3 regions of the Dorea sp. AF24-7LB genome follow, and region 2 is predicted to be linked to each of the others. Evidence: riboswitches for the same ligand, from Rfam matches in the RefSeq annotation. Region 2 holds a riboswitch; each other region holds the start of a gene.

Region 1 (4,247 bases), on a different contig from region 2:
TGATATTGTGCTGAACGGTAACGAGATCGGTGGAGGAAGTGTACGTATCTTCAATCAGGATATTCAGAGCAAGATGTTTGAAGTTCTCGGGTTCACACCGGAGCAAGCACAAGAGCAGTTTGGATTCCTGCTTGAAGCATTCAAATATGGAGTTCCGCCGCACGCAGGACTGGCATACGGACTGGATCGTCTTGTTATGCTTATGGCAAAGCAGGACAGCATCCGTGATGTGATTGCATTTCCGAAAGTAAAAGACGCCTCTGATCTTATGACAGAAGCTCCGTCACCGGTTGATGCAAAGCAGTTAGATGAGCTGGGACTTGAAGTGGAAGAAAATGCCCAGGAACAGGAGTAGAGAGTATATGGAACATCCATCTATTGCTGATGAAACACTCAGAGAGAAGATAAAAGAAATCGAACAGATTCTTGCATTATATAAAGAAGGCAAAACAATAATAGAAATTGCCGGCTCGCTTGATTTCGCACAGTCGTATGTCCAGGACGTACTGCTGTGCGTGCAGGCTTCGGCTGAGGAAGACCCGGCAGCGATTGCAATGCTGCTGGAGGGGTAGGAGATTTTCTATGAGTATATTAAACGTGGAACATCTGACACATGGCTTTGGAGACAGAGCCATTTTCTCAGATGTTTCTTTTCGGTTATTAAAAGGTGAACATATCGGGCTGGTAGGAGCCAATGGAGAAGGAAAGTCTACATTCATGAACATTGTGACTGGAAAACTGACGCCGGATGAAGGAAAAGTAGAATGGTCGAAAAACGTACATGCAGGATATCTGGATCAGCATGCGGTGCTGAAAAAAGGCATGACAATCCGGGAAGTTCTAAAATCTGCATTTGACAGTCTTCTGCAGAAAGAAATCCGCATGAATGAGATATGCGATCTGCTTGGCACAGCAGATGATGCACAGATGGCAGAATTAATGGAAGAACTTGGAACAATTCAGGATGAGCTGACTTTGCATGATTTTTATACAATTGATGCAAAGGTAGAAGAAGTGGCAAGAGCGCTGGGACTTCTGGATCTTGGATTAGACCGTGATGTTACAGACTTAAGTGGCGGGCAGCGCACCAAAGTTCTGCTGGCAAAATTATTGCTGGAGAAACCAGACATTCTGCTTCTGGATGAGCCAACTAATTATCTCGATGAAGAACATATTGCATGGCTGAAACGCTATTTGCAGGAATATGAAAATGCATTTATACTGATCTCGCACGATATCCCATTTCTCAATGATGTGGTGAATATTATTTATCATATGGAAAATCAGGAACTGAACCGTTATGTGGGCGATTATGACCATTTTCAGGAAGTTTATGCAGTAAAGAAGGCACAGCTGGAAGCAGCATACCGCAGACAGCAGCAGGAGATTAGTGAGTTGAAAGATTTTGTGGCACGGAATAAAGCGCGTGTATCGACAAGAAATATGGCAATGTCCAGACAGAAAAAACTGGATAAAATGGATGTGATCGAGCTTGCGGCAGAAAAGCCGAAGCCGGAATTTCATTTCCGTTACGGACGCACGCCGGGAAAAATGCTTTTTGAGACAAAAAATCTTGTGATCGGTTATGATGAACCATTATCGAAAAAACTGAATTTTTCGATGGAACGGGGACAGAAAATTGCTCTTGTCGGAACGAACGGAATTGGAAAGACAACACTTCTTAAAAGTATTCTCGGACTGCTTCCTTCTCTGAAAGGGGAATGTGAACTGGGAGAGAATCTGGAACTTGGATATTTTGAACAGGAAGTAAAAGGGGAGAATAAAAATACCTGTATCGAAGAGTTATGGGAAGAATTTCCGTCTTTTACACAGTATGAAGTGCGTTCTGCGCTTGCAAAATGCGGGCTTACGACAAAGCATATCGAAAGTCAGGTCCGTGTTCTGAGTGGTGGAGAACAGGCGAAAGTCCGTCTTTGTAAACTGATCAACCGTGACACGAATTTTCTGCTTTTGGATGAGCCGACCAATCATCTGGACGTAGACGCCAAGGATGCACTGAAAAAAGCGCTTCAGGAATACCGCGGAAGTATTCTTTTAATCTGTCATGAACCGGAATTTTATAAAGATGTCGTGCAGGAAGTCTGGGACATGAGCAAATGGACAACAAAGATATTTTAGGTTGACATTTACAGAGAGCAAAACTATAATTAAATATACAATTTAATGTTACAGGGAGCTGGTACAAAGCTGGCTGAGAGGAAACTATAATTTGTTTCGACCTATAACCTGATTTGGATAATGCCAACGTAGGGAAGAATTACGGAAGAGAAGAGATGCCTGCGCATCTCTTTTTATACGAAAACGTTTTTTGCGGTGGCAGAAGCGTTTTTTTTATGGAATAGGAAAGTGCGCCATGCTTACATGGCAGAAAAAAATTTTTATTTACAGGAGGATGATCCAATGAGAAATTACACAACACAGATGGATGCGGCAAGAAAGGGAATTGTTACACCAGAACTGGAAAAAGTTGCAGAAAAAGAAAAGATGACAGTAGAAGAATTACAGAAACTGGTTGCTGAAGGAAAGGTAGCGATCTGTGCAAACAAGAATCATACCTGTCTGGATCCGGAAGGGGTAGGAAGTATGCTCCGTACAAAGATTAATGTCAATCTTGGCGTTTCCAGAGACTGTAAAGACTATGACATTGAGATGGAAAAGGTCATGAGTGCGGTAAATCTTGGCGCAGAGGCGATCATGGATCTGTCCAGCCACGGAAATACGCAGCCATTCCGCCGCAAACTGACAAGTGAATGTCCGGTTATGATCGGTACAGTTCCGGTATATGACAGTGTGATCCATTATCAGAGAGACCTTGCTACTTTATCAGCAAAAGATTTTGTAGATGTTATCCGTATGCATGCAGAAGACGGGGTAGATTTTGTAACGCTGCATTGCGGAATCACAAGAAAAACGATTGAGCAGATCAAAAAGCATAAGAGAAAAATGAACATTGTAAGCCGTGGTGGAAGTCTTGTATTTGCGTGGATGTGCATGACTGGAGAAGAAAACCCGTTCTACGAATATTATGATGAGATCCTGGACATCTGCGAAGAGTATGATGTTACAATTTCTCTGGGAGATGCATGCAGACCGGGATGTCTGGCAGACGCAACGGATGTATGCCAGATCGAAGAACTGGTACGCCTTGGCGAACTGACAAAGCGTGCATGGGATCACAATGTCCAGGTTATGGTAGAGGGACCGGGACATGTGCCGCTTGATCAGGTCGCAGCAAATATGCAGGTGCAGAAGAGTATTTGTATGGGAGCACCGTTCTATGTATTAGGACCTCTCGTTACAGACATCGCACCGGGATATGATCATATTACTGCCGCTATCGGTGGCGCTGTGGCTGCTATGAACGGAGCTGCATTCCTCTGTTATGTAACACCGGCAGAACATCTGGCACTTCCGAATGTTGATGATGTAAAACAGGGAATCATTGCTTCCAAGATCGCAGCACATGCGGCTGATATTGCCAAAGGTGTCAGAGGAGCAAGAGATATTGATGATAAGATGGGTGACGCGAGAAGAAAGCTTGACTGGGAAGCACAGTATGCATGCGCACTGGATCCTGATACAGCAAGAGCAATCCGTGACAGCAGAAGTCCGGAAGATGACCACAGCGATACATGCAGTATGTGTGGAAAATTCTGCGCAGTCCGCAGTATGAATAAAGCGCTGGCAGGAGAATATATTGATATTCTGTAAATATTCAGAATTATAAAAAACTGCAGCAAGGTGTCTGGTTATGGACATCTTGCTGCAGTTTTTTATATAACAAGAAATTGTATTTTCTATTATAAATAATAGCCTCCGGGACAATGCGAGCTCGATGAGGCACATTCGTCAAATACAGTGCAAGCAAAAATCTGTACTTGGGTTCACCGTATATGCAAAAAAGGAAGTGCAAACTGCAATTCCTCTTCAAGAGCGACAGACGGGGTTCGAACCCGCGACCCCGACCTTGGCAAGGTCGTACTCTACCAACTGAGCCACTGTCGCATATCTTAAGTTGTTGTTCTGTGTTATGTGTTCCTCAGAACAATACATACTATACTACGTGAATTAGTTTTTGTCAACACTTTTTTAAAAAAAGTTTTTTGAATTTTCTAATTTTCGCAAATGCTTATAAAACATGCAATGATAAAAAGATGTTATTATAGAACATTTTTGACTATATCCACCAGATAATGCTATAATAAAATTGATTGTGATGTCTGTAA
Region 2 (4,247 bases):
ATGCAGATGTCAGACTGCCGATCATGATCTGTCAGGATGGATTTATTACCAGTCATGCAGTAGAAAATATCGAATTACTGGATGACGCAGAGGTAAAGAATTTCGTTGGAGAATATGAACCGGAAAATTATCTTCTGAATCCGGAATGCCCGATGGCAGTTGGTCCATATGCGATCACAGATTATTATATGGAAGCAAAACGCTCGCAGGCAGAAGGCATGAAACATGTACCGGCAGTTGTAGAGGAGGTTGCAAAGGAATTTGCGAAAGTATCCGGACGTGAATATGGTCTGTTTGAATCTTACTGCATGGAAGATGCTGAGCGTGCAGTTGTAATGATCGGTTCTGCAGCAGGAACAACAAAAGATGCGATTGACCGCTTAAGAGAACAGGGAGAGAAAGTCGGACTTGTGAAGATCCGTCTGTTCCGCCCATTTCCAGCTGATGAGATCGCGGAGACACTCAAAAATGTGAAAGCAGTTGCAATTATGGACCGTGCAGAAAGCTATACGAACCATGGCGGACCGTTAGGTGCAGATGTGATGAGTGCATTATACCGCGCAAAAGCAGATGCGCTGGCAGTGAATTACATCTACGGTCTTGGCGGACGTGACGTGCGCGTAGAAGACATGGAAGGCGTATTTGAAGCCCTGAAGCAGATGATCGCAGATGGCGATGCAGGAGAAACCTACCGCTATCTTGGAATTAGAGAATAAGGAGGGCCGTAGAGAAGATGAGTTATAATTTTAAAGAGACAATGAATAAATCAGAGCGTCTGGCGCCAGGACACAGAATGTGTGCCGGATGTGGTGGAACAATCGCAGTTCGTAATGTACTGCGCGGTCTTCATGAAGGTGATAAAGCAGTCATCGGAAATGCAACAGGATGTCTGGAAGTATCCACATTTACATACCCATACACAGCATGGGAAGACAGCTACATTCATAATGCATTTGAAAATGCAGGCGCAACCATGAGTGGTGTGGAAGGTGCCTACAAAGCATTAAAACGAAAAGGAAAATTAGACGAAACATACAAATTTATCACATTTGGTGGTGACGGCGGTACTTATGATATTGGTCTGCAGTCACTGTCCGGAGCAATGGAGAGAAATCAGGATCTGGTATATGTCTGTTATGACAACGGTGCTTATATGAATACCGGCATCCAACGTTCTTCTGCAACACCGATGTATGCAGATACAACAACTACACCGGTAGGAAGCGAGAGTAACGGAAAACCACAGAACAGAAAAGATCTTGCATCTGTAATTGCTGCGCATGATATTCCGTATGTGGCACAGACAACGTTTGTACAGAACTTTAAAGATCTGCATATCAAATCCGAAAAAGCGATTTATACACCAGGCGCTGCTTTCTTGAATATTATGGCACCATGTCCGCGTGGATGGAGATACAATACGCCGGATATTATGGAGATTTGCGAACTTGGTGTAGAGACATGCTACTGGCCGTTATTTGAGGTCGTAGAAGGGAAATGGATTCTGAACTATGAGCCGAAGAAGAAACTCCCAATCGAAGATTTCTTAAGACCACAGGGAAGATTCAAACATCTTTTCAAGAAAGGCAATGAGTATCTGTTAGAGGCTTTCCAGAAAGAAGTAGACAGAAGATGGGAAGAACTTCAGTTCAGATGCTCCAGATAAGGATGTGATATAAAATATATTTGACAGATCTGTGAAATATATTTATACTAGAGAAGAACAATCAAATAGAACTGGGGAGCTTATGTGATAGGCTGAGAGGAAGTTTAAAACTTCGACCCATATACCTGATTTGGATAATGCCAACGTAGGAACGCAAGGAATATGTTATGAGCGGAAGATACTTTGGTATCTTCCGTTTTTGTTATTAACAGGTATAAAAGATTGAGAGTGAACAAGAGTTCATGAAGGGGCGCACCACCGCGGGTACGTTTCTTTGTGAACTCTTTTTTTCTAAGATTAAAAGGAGGTGCAGTGAAATGATTACAGTAAATGGAAAAGAGATTCAGATGAAACAGTCAATATCTGTTGCTGCTTATCTGGAAAACGCTGGATATCAGATGAAAAGGATTGCGGTAGAGTTAAATGGAGATATTCTTCCGAAATATGAATATTCCGATACGATGTTGAAAGACGGTGATCGTCTGGAAGTTGTGACATTTGTCGGAGGAGGCTAAAGCGGAAGAAAGAGTAGTCCGGGACAAAAAGAGATGAGCACAGGGATTATGACAGTTGCGTGAGGAAACCGATGAGGAAAAAAGTTCCGGACCAAAAAGAGATGAGCCAGGAAGTTAATGACATAAAGGAGAAAATGATGGAAGGACAGACAACAAAGACATTAACAAAAGAAGAGATCCAGGCGGCGTTGGAAGAACGTCATTCGCCGGAGATCCAGAAAAAATTATCTGCCGGACATGTGACAATTGCCGGACTTGGCGGGCTTGGATCAAATGTGGCGTATGCACTTGCAAGAATTGGTGTCGGGCATTTGCACTTGATTGATTTTGACGTAGTGGATATTACGAATCTGAACCGGCAGCAGTACTTTATGGAACATCTTGGAATGTATAAAACCGATGCGTTGAAATCGCTGCTTTTGAAAATTAATCCATATCTTGATATCCGGACAGACTGCGTGAAAGTGACAGAAGAGAATCTGATTTCTCTTTTTGAAGATGCAGGAATTGTATGCGAAGCGTTTGATAATCCAGAAGCAAAAGCAATGCTGGTAAATGGAATTCTACAGCATTTTCCGAAAAAGAAACTGGTATCGGCAACCGGAATGGCAGGCTATGGGAGCAGTAATACAATTCGCACAGAACATCTGATGAAGAACTTTTACCTGTGTGGTGACCGTGTGACAGAGCCAGGTTATGGAAATGGACTGATGGCGCCAAGAGTTGCAATCTGCGCTGCCCATGAAGCAAATATGATCACACGCTTGCTTCTTGGTGAGGAAGAGATATAAATCAAAAAATAATAAGAAAAGAGGACAAACATATGAGTACAAAAGACACATGGAGTTTGGGAGGACACACATTTACATCCAGATTTATTTTAGGATCAGGAAAATTTTCACTGGATCTTGTAAAAGCATGCATTGAAAAAGCAGATGCGCAGATCATTACACTGGCGCTTCGCCGCGCAAATGAAGGCGGACTGGCAAATATTCTGGATTATATTCCGGACAATGTAACATTACTTCCGAATACATCCGGAGCAAGAAATGCAGAAGAAGCTGTCAGAATCGCAAGATTATCAAGAGAAGTTGGATGCGGGGATTTTGTAAAAATCGAAGTTGTCCGCGACTCCAAATATTTATTGCCGGATAATTACGAAACAATAAAAGCAACGGAAATTCTTGCAAAAGAAGGATTTGTAGTTATGCCATATATGTATCCGGATCTGAATGCGGCAAGAGCGCTGGCAGATGCCGGAGCAGCATGCATTATGCCACTTGGAGCGCCGATCGGTTCCAATAAAGGACTTGCGACGAAAGAATTTATACAGATTCTCATTGATGAAATGGATCTACCGATCATCGTGGATGCCGGAATCGGTCGCCCATCACAGGCATGCGAAGCAATGGAAATGGGCGCAGCGGCAGTGATGGCAAATACAGCAATCGCAACAGCAGGTGATGTTCCGGTCATGGCAGAAGCATTTAAGAAAGCAATCGAGGCAGGGCGCAGTGCTTATCTGTCCGGACTTGGAAGAACAATCGAAAGAGGCGCCAGCGCATCCTCTCCGCTTACGGGATTTTTAGAGGATTAATCTTAACAAAAATTGCAAAAATACAAGAAGGTAAAAAAGATGGAAAATCAACATATCAATGAAAGTATATTAAGTGAGGAGATTCTGGAAGATCAGAAGAAAAACAGAATCGATCATATGACATATTTGCCGGGAATGGAAGATATCGGCTCAGAAGTATTGGATCAGGTTGTAGAAGCTATGCAAGCTTACGATTATGATAAATACACGGCGGCAGATGTAAAGCGTGCAATCGCACACACATCCAGAACACCAGAAGATTTTGCGGCGCTTTTATCACCTGCGGCACTTCCGTTTATAGAAGAAATTGCACAGGCAGCAAAAGATGAGACACGTAGACATTTTGGAAACAGTGTGTATATGTTTACGCCGATTTATATTGCAAATTATTGCGAGAATTATTGTATTTACTGTGGATTCAACTGTCACAATAAAATTAACCGTGCGCAGTTAAATGATCAAGAAATTG
Region 3 (4,247 bases), on a different contig from region 2:
AATGTATTCTACACACTGGCTGGACCGGAGATTTCCGTTGCAACAACAAAAGCATACAGCACACAGTTAATTGCAGGTTATGCACTGGCAATCCAGTTTGCCAAAGTAAGAGGCGAGATTGACGAAGCGCGTTATAGCGGTCTGATCAAGGAAATGCAAACCTTGCCGGAGAAGATTGAGAAGATTATTGAAGACAAAGAGAGAATCCAGTGGTTTGCATCCAAACAGGCAAATGCAAGAGACGTATTTTTTGTAGGTCGTGGTATTGACTATGCAATCTGCCTGGAAGGAAGTCTGAAGATGAAGGAGATCAGTTATATTCATTCTGAGGCATACGCTGCAGGTGAATTGAAGCATGGAACGATTTCTCTGATCGAAGACGGCATTCTTGTTGTCGGTGTTCTGACACAGCCGGATCTCTATGAGAAGACAGTTTCTAACATGGTTGAGTGCAAGAGTCGTGGCGCTTACCTTATGGGACTTACAAACTTTGGACAGTATAATATTGAAGATACAGCAGACTTTACGGTATATATTCCAAAGACAGATCCGTTATTTGCAACATCACTGGCAGTCATCCCGTTACAGCTCCTTGGTTATTATGTCAGCGTTGCAAGAGGTCTGGATGTAGACAAGCCGAGAAACCTTGCGAAGAGTGTTACAGTAGAGTAATCTTCCTGCAAAAGGCGGTCGTTTAGAAAATATTAAAAGAATATTAATAAAAAAGGGTGCTCAATATTGTGATGAAAATGCTATAATATTATCGCAATATTGAGCAATATAGCATCTGAAGGAAACTACCGATGGCGGGCTTGAGAGATGCTGGAACAAGGAGAGGTACAAATGAAAACGACATTAGTTATTATGGCTGCCGGAATCGGATCCCGTTTTGGCGGCGGAATCAAACAGCTGGCACCGGTCGGACTGCATGGGGAGATCATCATGGATTATTCCATTCATGATGCAATCGAAGCAGGATTTAATAAGATTGTCTTTATTATCCGTAAGGACATTAAGGAAGCATTTAAGGAAGCAATCGGAGATCGTATTGAGAAAATCTGTGCGGATCTGGATGTAGAGATTGCATATGCATACCAGGAGCTGGATGCACTTCCGGAAGGAATCGAACTTCCGACCGGACGTACGAAACCGTGGGGAACCGGACAGGCAGTTCTTGCGTGCAAAGATGTTTTAAAAGAGCCATTTGCAGTTATCAACGCAGATGATTACTATGGAAAGGAAGCATTTACTAAGCTTCATGATTTCCTCGTAGATTACACACCGGAGAAGGCGAATGCATTCTGCATGGCAGGTTTTATCCTGAAGAACACATTAAGTGAGAATGGATCTGTTACCAGAGGTGTGTGTGAACTGAATGAGAAAGGCTATCTGACAGCAGTTCATGAGACACATAACATTGTGAAGACGGCAGACGGTGCAGCAGTCGATACAGAAGACGGACTAAGAGCCATCAATCCGGAATCTTATGTATCTATGAATATGTGGGGACTGACACCGGAATTTGTCGACATACTGGAAGCTGGATTCAAAGAGTTTTTTGAGACAATGGGAGACAAAGACATCTTGAAAGCAGAATATCTTTTGCCGATTTATATTGATGAACTATTACAGGCTGACAAAGTATCTGTAAAAGTGCTTGACTCTCATGACAAATGGTTTGGTGTAACATACAAAGAAGACAAAGACTATGTTGTAAAGTCTTTTGCCAAACTGATCGAAGACGGCGTATACGCTGAGAAACTGTTTGAGGACTTGAAGTAAGAATTATCAGAAATAAGAAAGACTGTTATAGCATGCGCGCATGCTATAACAGTCTTTCTTGATTTTATGAAGTTATTGTAATGTTGGAGTGCTTTTATGAGAAAATGCAATTACATCAACGGTATAATAATATAGAAACGAAAAAATTGTAAATTTGCAAACCATCGCAAACCCGCGTAAAATGGGCATTTTCAAAGACGCTCGACAAGAAAATACAAAAAAGTTGAAAAAAATTAAAAAAAGGGGTTGCAATTTTTGGATTTGCTGATATAATAATATTTGTTCGCTGATGAAATACAAAAGATAAAAAACGAACGCAACAGAGAACTACGTAATGCGGATTGGTGTAATGGCAGCACAGCAGACTCTGACTCTGTTAGTAGAGGTTCGAGTCCTCTATCCGTAGTTCCTTGGCAGGGGCGCCGAGTGTTTTGAATGTTTGAAACATTCGGTTGACATGCCGGAGTGTGGCTCAGCTTGGTAGAGCGCTACGTTCGGGACGTAGAGGTCGCAGGTTCAAATCCTGTCACTCCGATTAAGATGAATCTCAAAGCTTATTGCTTTGAGATTTTTTTTTGCTATGGCATCCGGAGAAAGTTGCCGGTGGCAAGTTCTGTAGCTTATGGTGATGGGAAAAATGCGTCATACTTGCATGATTTATAATTGCAATTTCTTGACATCTGTTGGTGGGGCGAGTATCATTAACTGTGTTAAGACTGTAACTATCCAGTATAGTTACAGTAGATGAATTAACGAGTAAAAGAGTGATGACAAGGGGAGCTTATGTATAGGCTGAGAGGAAGTTTAGAAACTTCGACCCGGAACCTGATATGGATAATGCCATCGTAGGGATGTATTAGATATTACAGAACCCTCCTTCGTCTTCAGTCGAAGATACAGGAGGATTTTTTTGTGCAAGTTGGAGCTTACGGAGGAAGGCTAAGAATAAGCCTAAAAAGAAGAAAAACAACAGGAGGCCAACAGTCATGAAATTATTTCAGCAGAAATCAGTGATCGAGAAATATGATGATGTGAAAAGCTTTGTGGAAGCATACAACATCGGAGCGGATGATTTCATTCTCGCGACAAAACGGATTTACGAGACCTGTTTTGCACCGCTGAATCTGAAAGCACATGTAGAATACAAGAGCAAATATGGCAGCGGTGAGCCGACAGATGTAATGATCGATGCACTGCTTGAGGATTTCCGTCAGGGAGATTATAAGAGAATCATTGCTATCGGCGGTGGAGCTGTCATTGATATGGCGAAGATTCTTGTACTGGACGGGGAAGCGAAAGCAGAGAGCTATTATCGGAAAGAAGTACCGCTTCGCAAAGTGCGCACACTTCTTGCAGTGCCGACAACCTGTGGCGCAGGATCGGAAGTGTCCAATGTCTCCATTACAGAGATTACTTCGATCCACAGCAAATTAGGACTCGCCGTAGACGAGATTTATGCAGATGAGGCAGTGCTGATCCCGGAACTTTTGCGTGAGCTTCCATATGAGTTCTTCGCAACCAGCGCGATCGATGCATTTATCCATGCGATTGAATCTTTTGTATCACCAAAAGCGAACCTCTACACGGAGATGTTCAGCGAGAAAGCAATGGAGATGATCGTGCATGGATTCCGTGAGATTATCGCTCATGGAAAAGAATACCGGATGGAGCTGCTGGAAGATTTTCTTGTGGCAAGTAATCTGGCAGGTGTTGCATTTGGCAATGCCGGAACCGGAATGGTGCATGCCATGTCCTATCCGCTGAGCGGAATGTATCATGTCGCACACGGAGAGGCAAATTATCAGTTCCTGACTGCCGTATTTGCTGCTTATCAGAAAATGAATCCGACCGGCAAAATCATTCGTCTGAATGCATTTCTCGCAAAAATGATGGAATGTGATGAAGCGGTTGTCTATGAAAAACTGCAGGAATTGTTAGACCAGATTATCAGTCGTAAAAAATTAAGAGAATATGGCATGAAGGAAGAAGAAATCCATTCATTTGCCGTAAGTGTAGACGCAAGTCAGCAGAGACTTTTAAATCAGAGCTATGTGAAGCCTACCATTGAGCAGATGGAGGCAGTTTACAGAGAACTGTACTAGATAGTATACGAAAGTATAGAATAGTATATTCAAACATTAGGAGGAGAATTATGCTTGGAGAAATGTTAAATAAAGTCAGAGAGACAACCCCTCTGGTTCACAATATCACAAATTATGTAACCGTAAATGATGTGGCAAATGTATTGCTGGCATGTGGCGGAAGTCCGATCATGTCTGACGAGCCGCAGGATGTGGAAGATATTACTTCCATCTGTGGAGGATTGAATATCAATATCGGCACATTAAATATAAGAAGTATCGAAGGCATGAAGCTGGCTGGAAAGAAAGCGGCAGAACTTGGACATGCAATTCTGCTGGATCCGGTAGGAGCGGGAGCAAGTGCACTGCGCACGAACACAGCCG

The links. A riboswitch is a leader RNA that binds a small molecule or an ion and turns the genes downstream of it on or off. The one in region 2 is predicted to bind thiamine pyrophosphate.
Region 1: linked by a shared signal. The riboswitch ahead of thiC (phosphomethylpyrimidine synthase ThiC) and the one ahead of thiS (sulfur carrier protein ThiS) in region 2 are both predicted to bind thiamine pyrophosphate.
Region 3: linked by a shared signal. The riboswitch ahead of DWY31_RS03165 (4-hydroxybutyrate dehydrogenase) and the one ahead of thiS (sulfur carrier protein ThiS) in region 2 are both predicted to bind thiamine pyrophosphate.

The regions. Positions count from the first base shown of each region.
Region 1 covers NZ_QUFR01000003.1:15,829-20,075, reverse strand. The annotation lists gene aspS (aspartate--tRNA ligase) at 1-355, shown strand, start outside; gene DWY31_RS04045 (hypothetical protein) at 363-572, shown strand; gene DWY31_RS04040 (ABC-F family ATP-binding cassette domain-containing protein) at 583-2,139, shown strand; TPP riboswitch at 2,180-2,291, shown strand; gene thiC (phosphomethylpyrimidine synthase ThiC) at 2,422-3,732, shown strand; tRNA gene DWY31_RS04030 (tRNA-Gly) at 3,954-4,026, opposite strand.
Region 2 covers NZ_QUFR01000005.1:171,104-175,350, forward strand. The annotation lists gene porA (pyruvate ferredoxin oxidoreductase) at 1-716, shown strand, start outside; gene DWY31_RS07265 (thiamine pyrophosphate-dependent enzyme) at 734-1,666, shown strand; TPP riboswitch at 1,729-1,836, shown strand; gene thiS (sulfur carrier protein ThiS) at 1,984-2,181, shown strand; gene thiF (sulfur carrier protein ThiS adenylyltransferase ThiF) at 2,316-2,972, shown strand; gene DWY31_RS07280 (thiazole synthase) at 3,005-3,778, shown strand; gene thiH (2-iminoacetate synthase ThiH) at 3,818-4,247, shown strand, end outside.
Region 3 covers NZ_QUFR01000002.1:153,643-157,889, reverse strand. The annotation lists gene glmS (glutamine--fructose-6-phosphate transaminase (isomerizing)) at 1-672, shown strand, start outside; gene DWY31_RS03180 (nucleotidyltransferase family protein) at 844-1,782, shown strand; tRNA gene DWY31_RS03175 (tRNA-Gln) at 2,118-2,188, shown strand; tRNA gene DWY31_RS03170 (tRNA-Pro) at 2,244-2,317, shown strand; TPP riboswitch at 2,546-2,651, shown strand; gene DWY31_RS03165 (4-hydroxybutyrate dehydrogenase) at 2,769-3,884, shown strand; gene thiM (hydroxyethylthiazole kinase) at 3,935-4,247, shown strand, end outside.